Regions from separate parts of the Afipia sp. GW822-FHT04G07 genome, predicted to be linked through region 1. Evidence: predicted binding sites of a transcription regulator. Region 1 holds the regulator's gene; the other holds the start of a gene.
The links. The regulator PhoB, encoded in region 1, activates phosphate uptake and scavenging genes when phosphate is short. The targets are predictions, from matches to a motif close to TGTCATNNANCTGTCAT.
Positions count from the first base shown of each region.

Region 2: AC1RKJ_RS02945 (RNA degradosome polyphosphate kinase) is a predicted target of PhoB. The motif match lies at 1,735-1,751, and genes of this name have one in related genera.

Region 1 is NZ_JBXAMP010000001.1:92,441-99,001, reverse strand. Features, by position in the region: gene pqqC (pyrroloquinoline-quinone synthase PqqC) at 1-534, opposite strand, end outside; gene pqqB (pyrroloquinoline quinone biosynthesis protein PqqB) at 531-1,457, opposite strand; gene pqqA (pyrroloquinoline quinone precursor peptide PqqA) at 1,607-1,687, opposite strand; gene phoB (phosphate regulon transcriptional regulator PhoB) at 1,837-2,538, opposite strand; gene phoU (phosphate signaling complex protein PhoU) at 2,569-3,285, opposite strand; gene pstB (phosphate ABC transporter ATP-binding protein PstB) at 3,312-4,139, opposite strand; gene pstA (phosphate ABC transporter permease PstA) at 4,136-4,981, opposite strand; gene pstC (phosphate ABC transporter permease subunit PstC) at 5,043-6,032, opposite strand; gene pstS (phosphate ABC transporter substrate-binding protein PstS) at 6,160-6,561, opposite strand, start outside.
Region 2 is NZ_JBXAMP010000001.1:612,778-619,338, reverse strand. Features, by position in the region: gene purM (phosphoribosylformylglycinamidine cyclo-ligase) at 1-238, opposite strand, end outside; gene AC1RKJ_RS02955 (CDP-alcohol phosphatidyltransferase family protein) at 410-955, shown strand; gene AC1RKJ_RS02950 (P-loop NTPase family protein) at 1,011-1,694, shown strand; gene AC1RKJ_RS02945 (RNA degradosome polyphosphate kinase) at 1,822-4,008, shown strand; gene ppx (exopolyphosphatase) at 4,028-5,557, shown strand; gene AC1RKJ_RS02935 (glutaminase) at 5,646-6,561, shown strand, end outside.

The sequences.
Region 1 (6,561 bases):
GATGAAGTCGTAGTGCGCGAGCATTCCCGAAATGCGTTCCTCATGCAGGTTCGGCGCGAAAAGTTCGGTTAATGAGGACGCAATGGCTTCCAACGGCGTCTTGTCGCGAACGAAATGGACGTAGGCATCCACCGCGAAGCGCGTAGCAGGCAGAATTCCCTCGGCGGATTCGACATAAGCGCTATCGAGGCCGAGCCCTTCGGTCAGCTTCAACCAGCGCTCGATACCCCCTTCGGTGCCGACGTCGCCATCGTGGTCCTCGATGCGGTGTCGCCATTCGAGACGAATATCGCGGTCGCGAAAGCGCGAAATCACCACCGCGTCCTTGATGGGAATGGAGCTCTGATAATAGTAGCGGTTGAGCGCCCAGGCCTGAACCTGCCCCTTGTTCAGCTTGCCGCCGTGAAGCAACCGGTGAAACGGATGCAGATTGTGATAGCGCGTCGCGCCGATACCGCGCAGCGCAACCTCAAGGTCCTCCGCATTTGCAAGCGGCGTACCTGTCTTCAATGCAAATACGCTCGTCGCGATCAAATGGTGATCTCCGTGCCATCCGAAGGAATTTGCCAGCCGGCGCGCTCCACGGCTTCGCGCTCGGCGGCGCCCGGCAGCAGAACCGGATTCGAATTATTGATGTGCAGGAAAATCTTGCGCCCGATGCCGAGATCCTCAAGCCCGGCGATCACGCCCTGTTCACCGGAAATGGCCATGTGCCCCATGCGTTGACCGGTTTTGGTGCCAAGGCCGGCCGCGATCAATTCGTCGTCGCGCCACAGCGTACCGTCAAAGAAAACCAGAGACGCGCCGCGAAGGCGCTGCCTGAGATCGGGGGTGAGCGCCGCGCAGGCTGCGAGAAAGTAGAGATGTTCCCCGCTTGCCTTGTCAGTGATCCGCAATCCGAGCGTATCCCCCGCCTCATCGCCGTCGATAGGAAAGGCTGCCCCTTCCAGATACCAGGCGCGCTTGCCCGGCGCGGCAAAGGGAAGAATTTCGAGACCAGACGGTGAGCCGTCAGGAAGCTTCGGTTCGAACGGTTTATCGAATTCGACAGCCTCGCGCCGCACGCGCGTCTCATCGAGCACGTTGAAGATGCTGTTCGACTTGAGAATGGAGAGCACACGTGGGTGCGCGTAGATCGAAAAAGGCGAGCCCTCGCGCATCGACAACAATCCGGCGACGGCATCAACCTCACCATTGGTCAGGATGACGCCTGCGACAGGACTGTGGCGCAGATGACCGGCCTTGGGATGAAGCTGCGGCGTCGAAATCAATTGCTGACGCAAGTCAGGCGAGGCGTTGACCAGAAACCAGTGCTCACCGTCGGCGCTGACCGCAATCGATGTCTGAGTCGACTGCAATTCCGGATGCGAGCTGCGCGCCAGGCGGCAGACATCGCAGTTACAATTCCACTGGGGTACGCCCCCGCCCGCCGCAGCCCCGAGAACGACGACGCGCATGAGGGAGCTCCGTCCTCGATTCGATCTCATAAGGGGCAGCGCCGCAGACACAAGAAAACCCGGCCTCGCGCCGGAAAGCCTTCACATATGAAGGAATTCCTAGCGCAAACCGGACCGCTTAGCCGCGAGCCTGATAACGAGAATGCCGCTTACTTGCGCGCCGCGCAGGCGTACATGTTGATTTCCATGCCGACCGGCACTTCGACAATCTTGGGGGTCTTCCAGGCCATTTGCGGTCTCCTTGCCCATTGCATGACGGACTTCGTGCCATCATCACCATCGAAGCTACCACGGAGTTCGATTTTGGCGCCACGAAACTTGGATGCCGCCCGCCACAAAAATGTGACTTCGCTGCAATGCGAAAGAACCGGAACCAAACTCACTCGGCCTTGGCGAAACGATCATCGAGAGCGTAGCCCGCGCCGCGGACGGTGCGGATAGGGTCCGACTCGCGGCCCAGGTTCAGCAGCTTCCTCAGCCGACCGATGTGTACGTCAACCGTGCGCTCGTCGATGTAGATGTCGCGTCCCCATACGCCATCAAGCAGCTGTTCCCGGCTAAACACGCGGCCTGGGTGCTCAAGAAAGAACTCCAGCAGGCGATATTCGGTAGGGCCGAGATCGATCGGCCGGCCCGAACGCGCAACGCGACGCCGGTCGCGGTCCAATTCGATGTCGCCGAACGCCAGAACCGTCGCAAGGCGTTCGGGACTTGCACGCCGCAATAGGCCTTTGACCCGCGCCAGCAGCTCGGGAACCGAGAACGGCTTGACGATGTAATCGTCTGCGCCGGTCGCAAGTCCCCTCACCCGCTCGCTTTCCTCGCCGCGCGCGGTCAACATGATGATCGGAATCTGCTTGGTCTCCTGCCGCGCGCGCAGGCGGCGGCAAAGCTCGATTCCCGACAGGCCGGGAAGCATCCAGTCAAGCACGATCAGATCTGGGATATGCTCCTTAAGCCGCGTATCGGCGTCATCGCCGCGGGCCACGGTCTCGACGTCGTAACCCTCGGCGTCCAGATTGTAACGAAGCAGCGTCGTCAACGCCTCTTCGTCTTCGACCACAAGAATGCGGGCGCTCATGAGCGGTCCTTCAATTCATCATCCTGCAAGTTAGCTGCCTGACGCGGCCGTTGCAAAGTTCGTCATGTCGCCCTTCGGGCGCTGATCGAGCATCTGCTGGCCTTCGATCATATAGAAAACCGTCTCGGCAATGTTGGTCGCGTGATCGCCGATACGCTCGATGTTCTTGGCGCAGAACATCAGGTGAATACAGAACCCGATGTTTCGCGGATCTTCCATCATGTAGGTCAGAAGCTCGCGGAACAGCGAGGTGCAGATCGCGTCGACCTCCTCGTCGCCCTTCCAGACCGTCATCGCAGCCGGCAGATCGTGTGCCGCATAGGCGTCGAGCACTGATTTCACCTGTGACTGCACGAGATCGGTCATGTGCTCCAGGCCGCGGATCAGCTTCAAAGGGTGAAAATCGCTGTCCAACGCCGAAACACGCTTGCCGATATTCTTCGAGAGATCCCCGATCCGTTCGAGGTCAGTCGCAACACGCAAGGAACCGACGATCTCGCGCAGATCGACCGCCATCGGCTGGCGGCGCGCGATGGTCAGCACGGCACGCTCCTCGATCAGATGCTGCAGTTTGTCGATCTCGACGTCGGCGGCGACGACGCGCTTGCCCAGCGCAACGTCGCGCCGGATCAGCGCATCGACAGAATCGACGATCTGTCGCTCAGCCAGGCCACCCATCTCGGCGACAAGCCGGTTGAGTTCCTGAAGGTCTTCGTCGAACGCCTTGGCGGTATGATCTGAACCCATGATTTGTCTCTCCCGCGAAATGCGCGTCAGCCGAAACGGCCAGTGATGTAATCCTGCGTCCGCCGATCTGTCGGCGACGTAAAGATCTTGTTGGTATCGTCGAATTCAACCAGTTCGCCGAGATACATGAACGCGGTCTTGTCCGACACACGCGCCGCCTGCTGCATATTATGCGTCACAATGGCGATTGTGTAATCTTCCTTGAGCTCCTGGATCAGTTCCTCAACCTTGGCGGTGGAGATCGGATCGAGCGCCGAGCAAGGCTCGTCAAACAGAATCACTTCCGGACGGACGGCGACCGTCCGTGCGATGCACAGGCGTTGCTGCTGACCACCCGACAGGCTGAGGCCGCTCGCATTTAGCTTGTCCTTGACCTCGTTCCAGAGCGCACCGCCCTTCAACGCGGCTTCGACACGACCGTCCATTTCGGATTTGGAGATTTTCTCGTACAGGCGAATCCCGAACGCGATGTTTTCGTAAATGGTCATCGGGAACGGCGTCGGCTTCTGGAACACCATTCCGATCCGCGCGCGCAGCAGGTTGAGATCGAGCTTCGGATCGAGAATGTTGGTCGTATCCAGCATGAGCTGGCCTGTCGCGCGCTGGCCCGGATAAAGATCGTACATCCGGTTGAATATCCGCAACAGGGTCGACTTGCCGCAGCCCGATGGACCGATGAACGCAGTGACGCGGTTCTCGCCAAGGGCAATGTTGATGTTCTTCAAGGCGTGGTGCTCGCCGTAATAGAAATTCAGATCGCGCGCCGTCACCTTGGGCCGCGCGTCCAGCTGGCCGGCCAATCCCGGCGCGTGCCCACGAGGAAGGTCTACGCTGACAGAAAGCTGCTCGCTCATTTCGATGTCCTCTCGGCGCCAAGGATGCGCGCGCCAATGTTAAGGGCAAGTACGGTCAAGGTGATAAGCAAAGCCCCGCTCCATGCGAGCTGTTTCCAATACTCATAAGGGCTTTGGACGAAGTTGTTGATGGTCACGGGCAAGTTGGCCATCGTCTTGGTGAGATCGAGACTGAAGAACTGATTGCTGAGTGCGGTAAACAACAGCGGCGCGGTTTCGCCGGCGACGCGTGCGGTCGCGAGCAGAACGCCGGTGATGAGACCCGAACGTGCGGCCCGATAAGCGATGCGCTTGATAACGAGCGAGCGCGGCAAGCCCAGCGCGGACGCGGCTTCACGCAGTGGATTGGGAACAAGGCCAAGCATGTCCTCAGTAGTACGCACCACGACGGGGATAACGATCACGGCCAGCGCCAGCGTACCTGCCAAAGCCGAGAAGCCGCCCATCGGAATGACGATCGCGCCGTATACGAACAGACCGATAATGATCGACGGCGCGCTCAGCAGAATGTCGTTGATGAAACGGATCACCGAGGTCAGCCGGTCGTGCTTGCCGTATTCGGCGAGATAGGTACCGGCAAACAGCCCGATTGGCGCACCGATGCCGACGCCGAGGACGGTCATGATGATCGAGCCGACAATGGCGTTGAGCAATCCACCTTCGGTCGATCCCGGCGGCGGCGTGTTCTCGGTAAAGATCTGAAGATTCAGACCCGCGAGACCATTGTAGAACAACGTGAACAGGATCAGCGCGAGCCAGGTGACGCCGAAAAGAGCGGCCCCAAGGCAAAGAAATCGCACCACGATGTCGGAGCGGCGGCGGGAGGCATAAATCGGGTTCATGACATCACCTGAAGAGGCATGATCTTGTCGGAAAACCGGTGTCCACTTTTCCGGATCATGCCTAGTTTCCCGCCTTCTTTTCGAGACGCATCAGCATCAGCCGGGCTGCTGCCAGCACGAAGAACGTCAACACGAACAGCAACAGGCCGAGCAGAATGAGGCCCGACTGATGGAGTCCGTCGCTTTCGGCGAATTCGCTGGCAATGGCCGCCGAGATTGTCGTGCCGGGCGCAAACACCGATGAAGATATGCGGAACGAGTTTCCGATAATGAAGGTCACCGCCATCGTCTCGCCTAGCGCGCGACCGAGCGCCAGCATGATGCCGCCGATCACACCGACCCGCGTATACGGGATGACGACGTTGCGGACCACTTCCCACGTCGTGCAGCCGACGCCGTAGGCCGCTTCTTTCAACACGGGCGGCACTGTCTTGAACACGTCGACCGAAATCGACGTGATGAACGGTAGCACCATGATTGCCAGGATCAACGCAGCGTTGAAAAGGCTCAAATAGGACGGCGGACCCGCGAAAATCGTGCCTAGGACCGGAACACCTTCAAAGATCCGGATCATGAAAGGCTGGAACGTGTTCGCCAGAAACGGGCCGAGCACGAAGAAACCCCACATGCCGTAGATGATCGACGGAACGCCAGCCAGAAGCTCGACCGCCATGCCGATGGGCCGGCGCAGCCATTGCGGGCAAAGCTCGGTCAGGAAGATCGCGATGCCGATACCGACCGGAATGGCGATCATCATCGCGATGACCGACGTCACCAGCGTGCCGTAGATCGGACCGAGCGCCCCGAGAACCGGTGGGTCTGCGGACGGCGCCCAGCGCTGCGTCCACAGGAATGCAAATCCGTATTCCTTCATCGCCGGCCATGCGCCCGCGATCAGAGAGAGAATGATGCCGCCAAGAATGAGAAGCACCGCGAGCGCACAGACCCGGGTTGTCCAGTAGAAGGCCTTGTCGCCGAACTTGAATGCGCTCAGGGCTCTCGCGCGATCGTAAGGCCCGGCTGCTTCCATAGAGGTGCTCTGAACGGCCATTTCTGCCACGCTGGTCCCCTGTCCCATTCACTCTAGTTCAGTCTGCCGGAAGCCACGCGCTCTGATCGGCGTCCGACGTCATCAAAGAAAACGGAGGAGAGGCTGGCCTCTCCTCCGGGACGCTTGCTTAGCTCTTGATGTCCGCTGACCAGGTCTTTTCAATCAGCTTGACCACGGGCTCCGGCATCGGGATGTAGTCGAGGTCTTCAGCCATCTTGCCGCCCTTCTCGAACGACCACTTGAAGAACTTGATCGCTTCCGCGGATGCAGCCTTATCGACCGGGGTCTTGTGCATCAGGATGAAGGTTGCGGCGGTGATCGGCCATGAGCCTTCACCCGGCTGGTCGGTCAGGATTACATAGTAGCCGGGAGCCTTGGCCCAATCGGCATTGGACGCAGCAGCCTGGAACGAAGCGACGGTCGGCTGAACGGTCTTGCCGGTCTTGTTGATCATCGCGGCGTAGGTCAGCTTGTTCTGCTTGGCGTAGGCGTACTCAACGTAACCAATCGAGTTCTTGGTCTGACCGAC
Region 2 (6,561 bases), 520 kb from region 1:
CGGTCTCGATGGCAATCTTGACCTTGGTGCCGACGCCGTCGGTGGCGGCGACCAGAACGGGATCCTTGAAGCCCGCGGCCTTGAGGTCGAACAGGCCGCCGAATCCGCCGATTTCAGCGTCGGCGCCCGCCCGCGCGGTGGCGCGCACCAGCGGCTTGATGAGGTCCACCAGACGGTTTCCGGCGTCGATATCGACGCCGGCGGACGAATAGGTCAGGCCGGATTTTTGATCGGTCATGCCAAGTTTCCGAGAGTATGCCGGTGGTTACGTCGGATTTTGCGCTGGCGCAATGGCTGGCGGGGCGGCTGTGCATAGCTATGTAGAACGTTCGGGCACTGGGCCGCAGTCCCGTGTCCTAGGCAAGGTCGCACCGGGCCGCTACAACAATGGGGAGCCGGGAAAAGTCGCGTGAATCTGCCGAACATCATTACTTTGGGCCGCATCCTGCTGGTGCCGGTCATCGTCTGGGCCATCGCGTCGAACCAGATGACCATCGCCTTCGTCATCTTTGTGGTGGCGGGGGTCAGCGACGCCATCGACGGCTTTCTGGCCAAGCGGTTCAACATGACCACCGAGATCGGGGCGCTGCTCGATCCCGTCGCCGACAAGGCGCTGCTGGTCTCGATCTATGTCACGCTCGGAATCTCCGGCGATATCCCGCGCTGGCTTGTCATCCTGGTGGTGTCGCGCGATTTCATGATCGTGGGCGCCGTGATTGTCTCGTGGATTCTCGACAATCCGGTTCCGATGAAGCCACTGATGGTGTCCAAGCTCAACACCGTGGCGCAGGTGTCGTTCGCAGCGCTGGTGCTGGCCTCGCTCGGCTTCCAGTTCAATGCGTCGCCCTACGAGATCATTCTGGCGGGTTGCGTGACGGTCTTGACGCTGCTTTCGGTGTCCTTCTATCTCGTGGAATGGGCACGGCACATGAGCGCGACCGCGCCGATACCGTGATACACTTCAAAAGCAGCATGTTGCGTAGACCGGGTGGTTCGGTCAGGAGTCTTGCTTGGTAGCGCGCGTTCGCCCCCGTCAGTTGGCCTTTGCGTTGCCGCACGCGGAAAGCCTGACGCGCGACAACTTCATGGAAGGCTCCGCCAACGCGCAGGCGCTGGCGCTGATCGATGCGTGGCCGGACTGGCCGAACCGCGTCATGATGCTGGTCGGCCCAGAGGGCTGCGGCAAAAGTCATCTCGCATCGATCTGGGCGGCGGAGGCAGGCGCGCGCTCGGTCGCAGCGCATACGCTGACGCCAGACAACGTGCCGGACGAACTCGCCACCGGCGCGCTGGTCGTCGATGATCTTGACCCGGCGTCGTTCGATGAGCGCGCGCTGTTTCATTTATTGAATCTCGCACGCGAAGACGAGGCCTATGTCCTGCTGACGGGACGGACGTTGCCGTCCTTGTTCCCGGTGGACCTGCGCGACCTGCGCTCGCGTCTGCGCGCGGTGTCGGTGGTGACGCTGACGCCGCCGGACGACCAGTTGTTTCGGGCGCTGATCGTCAAATTCTGCGCCGACCGCCAGATGAGCGTGGACGACAGCATCGTGAGCTACCTCGCAACCCGGATCGAGCGTTCTTTCGCTGCGGCGCGGCACGCGGTCGAATTGCTGGACAGCGAGGCGCTGCGGCAGCGCCGGCCGGTGACGCGGGCGCTGGCTGCGGAAATCCTCAAGGACACTGCGGCCTGATCGCGCAGGGACTTGGTCATTAACCTGTCCTGGCCCATCATGTCATCGAACTGTCATGACGCTGGCACATTGTCTCCGTGGAAACCGTCCACATTACGGGCTGTTGATGTGAATAAGGTCTCGCTTTATGGATTCCGCGCAAGCTATTGTTAGAAAAGAAGAAACCGAAGAAATTACGGTTCCGGCATCAATTGGGTCAAGTTCCGATCGCTTCATCAACCGCGAGCTTTCGTGGCTTCACTTCAATCGCCGCGTGCTTGAAGAGTCGGTCAACCTCAACCACCCGGCGCTGGAGCGGGTCCGGTTCCTGTCTATTTCCGCCAACAACCTTGACGAGTTCTTCATGGTCCGCGTTGCGGGTCTCAAGGCTCAGGTCCGTGAGGGCATCAACGAGCGCAGCCCGGACGGCTCGACGCCCACCGAACAGCTCGCGAAGATCAACGAAACGGTCTCGAAGCTGGCCAGTGACCAGCAGGAGATCTGGCGCGACCTGCGCAACATCCTGTCCGGAGTGGGCATCGTCCTCGTCGACGGCAAGGATGTCAGCAAGACCGAGACGGCCTGGATCGAAGATCACTTCCTCCACAATATCTTTCCGCTGCTGACGCCGCTGGCGATCGATCCCGCGCATCCGTTCCCGTTCATCCCGAGCCTCGGCTTCACCATCGCGCTGCATCTGGCGCGGGTGTCCGACGGCAAGGCGATGAATGCGCTGATCCGCATGCCGGGCAAGATCGACCGCTTCATCCGTTTGCCTGCCGGCAAGGATGGCTCGGTCCGCCTCATCACGCTGGAGCAGGCCACCGGACTGTTCATCGGGCGGCTGTTCCCGGGCTACACCGTCAAGGGGCAGGGCGCGTTCCGCATCATTCGCGACTCCGAACTGGAAATCGAGGAAGAGGCCGAGGATCTGGTTCGCCTGTTCGAGTCGGCGCTGAAACGCCGCCGCCGCGGGTCGGTGATCCGTCTTGAGATCGAAGCCCATATGCCTGACGAACTGCGCGCATTCGTGCAGCGCGCCCTGTCAGTGCCTGACGACGACGTGCTTCTTGTCGACGGCGTGCTGGCCATGAACGAACTGTCGCAACTGACGCGGCTCGACCGCCCCGATCTCGAGTTCACGCCTTATGTGCCGCGCCATCCCGAGCGCGTACGCGATCACGGCGGCGACATCTTCGCGGCGATCCGGCAGAAGGATCTGGTCGTCCATCACCCGTATGAATCGTTCGACGTCGTGGTGCAGTTCCTGCAACAGGCGGCGCGCGATCCCGATGTCGTCGCCATCAAGCAGACGCTGTATCGCACCTCGCGCGATTCACCGATCGTGCGGACGCTCGCCGAGGCGGCGGAGGCGGGCAAGTCGGTGACGGCGCTGGTCGAACTGAAAGCGCGTTTCGACGAAGAGGCCAACATCCGCTGGGCGCGCGATCTTGAACGCGCGGGCGTGCAGGTGGTCTATGGATTCCTCGAACTGAAAACCCACGCCAAGCTGTCGCTGGTGGTGCGCCGGGAAGGCGCCGGGCTCACGACCTACGTTCACGCCGGCACCGGCAACTACCATCCCGTTACCGCGCGCATCTACACGGACCTGTCGTACTTCACCTCGGACCCTGTGATCGCGCGCGACGCCGCACGCGTCTTCAACTACATCACCGGCTATGCCGAGCCGCGCGACATCGAGAAGATGGGCGTGTCGCCGCTGACGCTGCGCAAGCGGATGATCGAGCACATCCACGGCGAGAGCAACCATGCGCGCCATGGCAAGCCGGGTGCGATCTGGCTGAAGATGAATTCGCTGGTCGATCCGGAGATCATCGACGCGCTGTACGAAGCCTCGCAGGCCGGGGTCTCGATCGATCTGATCATTCGTGGAATCTGCTGCCTGCGGCCCGGTGTGCCGGGCTTGTCGGAGAACATCCGGGTCAAATCGATCATCGGCCGGTTCCTGGAACACGGACGAGTCTATTGCTTCGGCATGGGCCACGGCCTGCCGAGCGCGAAGGCGGCTGTGTATATCTCCTCCGCTGACATGATGCCGCGCAATCTGGACCGCCGGGTCGAGGTGCTGTGTCCGTTGCAAAATCCGACGGTACATCAGCAGGTTCTCGAACAAATCATGGTCGCGAACCTGAAAGACAATGAACAGAGCTGGCGATTGTTGCCGGATGGGTCGTCAACACGTATGAAGGCCGCGAAGGGCGAAGAGCCCTTCAACGTGCACAACTACTTCATGACGAACCCGAGTCTGTCAGGCCGTGGAAAATCGCTCAAAGAATCTTCGCCACGTCGCCTTACGCGCCGTTCGGAGCGTTAGCGGCGCGAAGACCGAATCCGTGGCCCCGGCATCCAGTCGCGAGTCTCATCGCACAGTTCGCAAACCGTCCCGGACGGTGGCTGTCATCGACATCGGGTCGAACTCGGTTCGTCTTGTTGTCTACGAAGACAAGACGCGCAACCTTGCGCCCGTGTTCAACGAGAAGACGTTGTGCGGTCTCGGCCGCGAGGTGCAGTCCACCGGATTGCTGGCGGCCGACGCGGTCGAAAAGGCGCTGGCTGCGCTGAAGCGTTTCAAGGCCCTGTGCAAGATCATGAAGGTCGGCGAGGTCCATGCGATCGCGACCGCGGCCTGCCGTGATGCGACCAACGGTCCGGACTTTATCGCCAGGGCCGAGCGCATCTGTGGATGCAGCATCGAAATTCTGTCCGGCGCGCGCGAGGCGAAACTGTCCGCGCTCGGTGTGGGGTCGGGCGTCTACAAGCCCAATGGTATTGTTGGCGACCTCGGCGGCGGCTCGCTCGAACTGATCGACATTCGCGGTCATCGTATCCGCACCGGCGTGACCCTGCCGCTCGGCGGACTTGCGTTGCAGGACATTTCGCAGAAATCCCTCAAGAAGGCCGAACGGATTGTCGCCGCCGACCTCACCAATCTTCCGGCGCTGAAGGCCGGCAGAGGACGCACGTTTTACGCCGTCGGCGGAACGTGGCGCGCGCTGGCGCGCATCCACATCATCCAGAGCGGTTATCCGCTGCGGGTGATGCACGGCTATACGATCCCCGCAGCAGATGCCCTCGATTTCGCGCGGCGGCTTCGCCGTCTCGCCGCCAGCAACACGCTGGCCGATATAGAAACAGTTGCGGATGCCCGCCGTCCGCTGCTGGCCTACGCGGCGCTCGTGCTCGAATACATTATCCGTATCGCGAAGCCGAAGACCATCGTGTTCTCGACCTACGGCGTCCGCGAAGGCTTGCTCTACGAGATGTTGCCCGAGAAGGAGCGGCAAAAGGACGGGTTGATCGCGACGGCGCATACGCTGAACGAATTGCGCTCGCGTTCGCCGCGTCACGCGGACGATCTGATCGCGTGGACCGACAAGTTGTTCCGGGTTGCGGGTCTGCGCGAGAACGAAGACGAGAAGCGGTTGCGTCATGCGGCGTGCTGGCTGTCCGATGCCGGGTGGCGCGCGCATCCCGATTATCGCGGCGAGCAGACTCTCAACCTCATCACCAACGGCAACTTCGGCGCCGTGACTCACGAAGGCCGGGCGTTTCTGGCGCTCGCTATCTATTATCGCTACGCAGGACTGAACGCCGAAAACGATGCGCCGGAAGTCGTGCGCGCGCTGGTGCCGCCCGCGATGGTCGAACGCGCAAAGCTGATCGGCGCGACGTTCCGCGTGGCCTTCATGATCTCGGCTGCGCAGCGCGGTGTGTTGTCCCATACGCATTTCCGCAATCAGGGCCGGAAGCTCATTCTTGTGTTCGACAAGCGCGCCGCCGATCTCGCCGCTGACCGCGTGACCAATCGCTTCAAGCAATTGGCGCGGCTGATGGGGCGCACCGGCGCGATCGTGAAACCCTAGGGCACGATCAAGGCGCAAACAGCCCTTTTGCGTTGGCACGTTTGTCGCATGACGTGCCGTCAGCCGATATCAACCGAGCCGGAATGACATGAGCAACGCCACTCTCGACCGCGCCGTGAAAGAAACCGTCGACGAGATGGTGAAGCGGGCGGATCGCGGCGACGTCGCGGCCTATATTCCCGAACTGGCGCAGGTCGATGCCAATTCCTTCGGGCTGGTCGTGGTGGACACGAATGGACATGTCGCCGCGGGTGGCGATGCCGACACGCCGTTTTCCATTCAGAGCATCTCCAAGGTTTTCACGCTGACCCTCGCGCTCGGCATGATCGGCGACAAGCTGTGGGAGCGCGTCGGCCGCGAGCCGTCGGGCAGCCCGTTCAATTCCATCGTCCAGCTTGAGCGCGAGCGCGGCATTCCGCGCAATCCGTTTATCAACGCCGGTGCGATCGCCGTGACCGATGCGATCCTGTCCGGACATCAGCCGCGCGAGACGCTGGGTGAAATTCTGCGCTTCCTGCATTTTCTCTCGGGCGACGCCTCGATCAAGATCGATGAAGCGGTCGCAGCGTCCGAGCAGCGCACCGGATTCCGTAACATCGCGCTCGCCAATTACATGAAATCATTCGGCGTGCTGGACAACCCGGTGGACTTCACGCTCGGCGTCTACTTCCATCACTGCGCCATCGCCATGTCGTGCCGGCAGCTTGCGATGGCGGGGCGCTTTCTCGCTCATTCCGGACGCAATCCGTCGACCGGATTTCTGGTCGTTCCGCCGGAACGGGCGCGGCGCATCAATGCCGTGATGCTGACATGCGGGCACTACGACGGCTCGGGTGAATTCGCGTATCGCGTCGGCTTGCCGGGCAAGAGCGGCGTCGGCGGCGGCATCCTGGCCATCGCACCGGGCAAGGCATCCATCGCGGTGTGGTCGCCGGGTCTCGATGCCAACGGCAATTCGCGGCTCGGGCGGGTGGCGCTGGAAATCCTGAGCAAGCGGCTCGGGT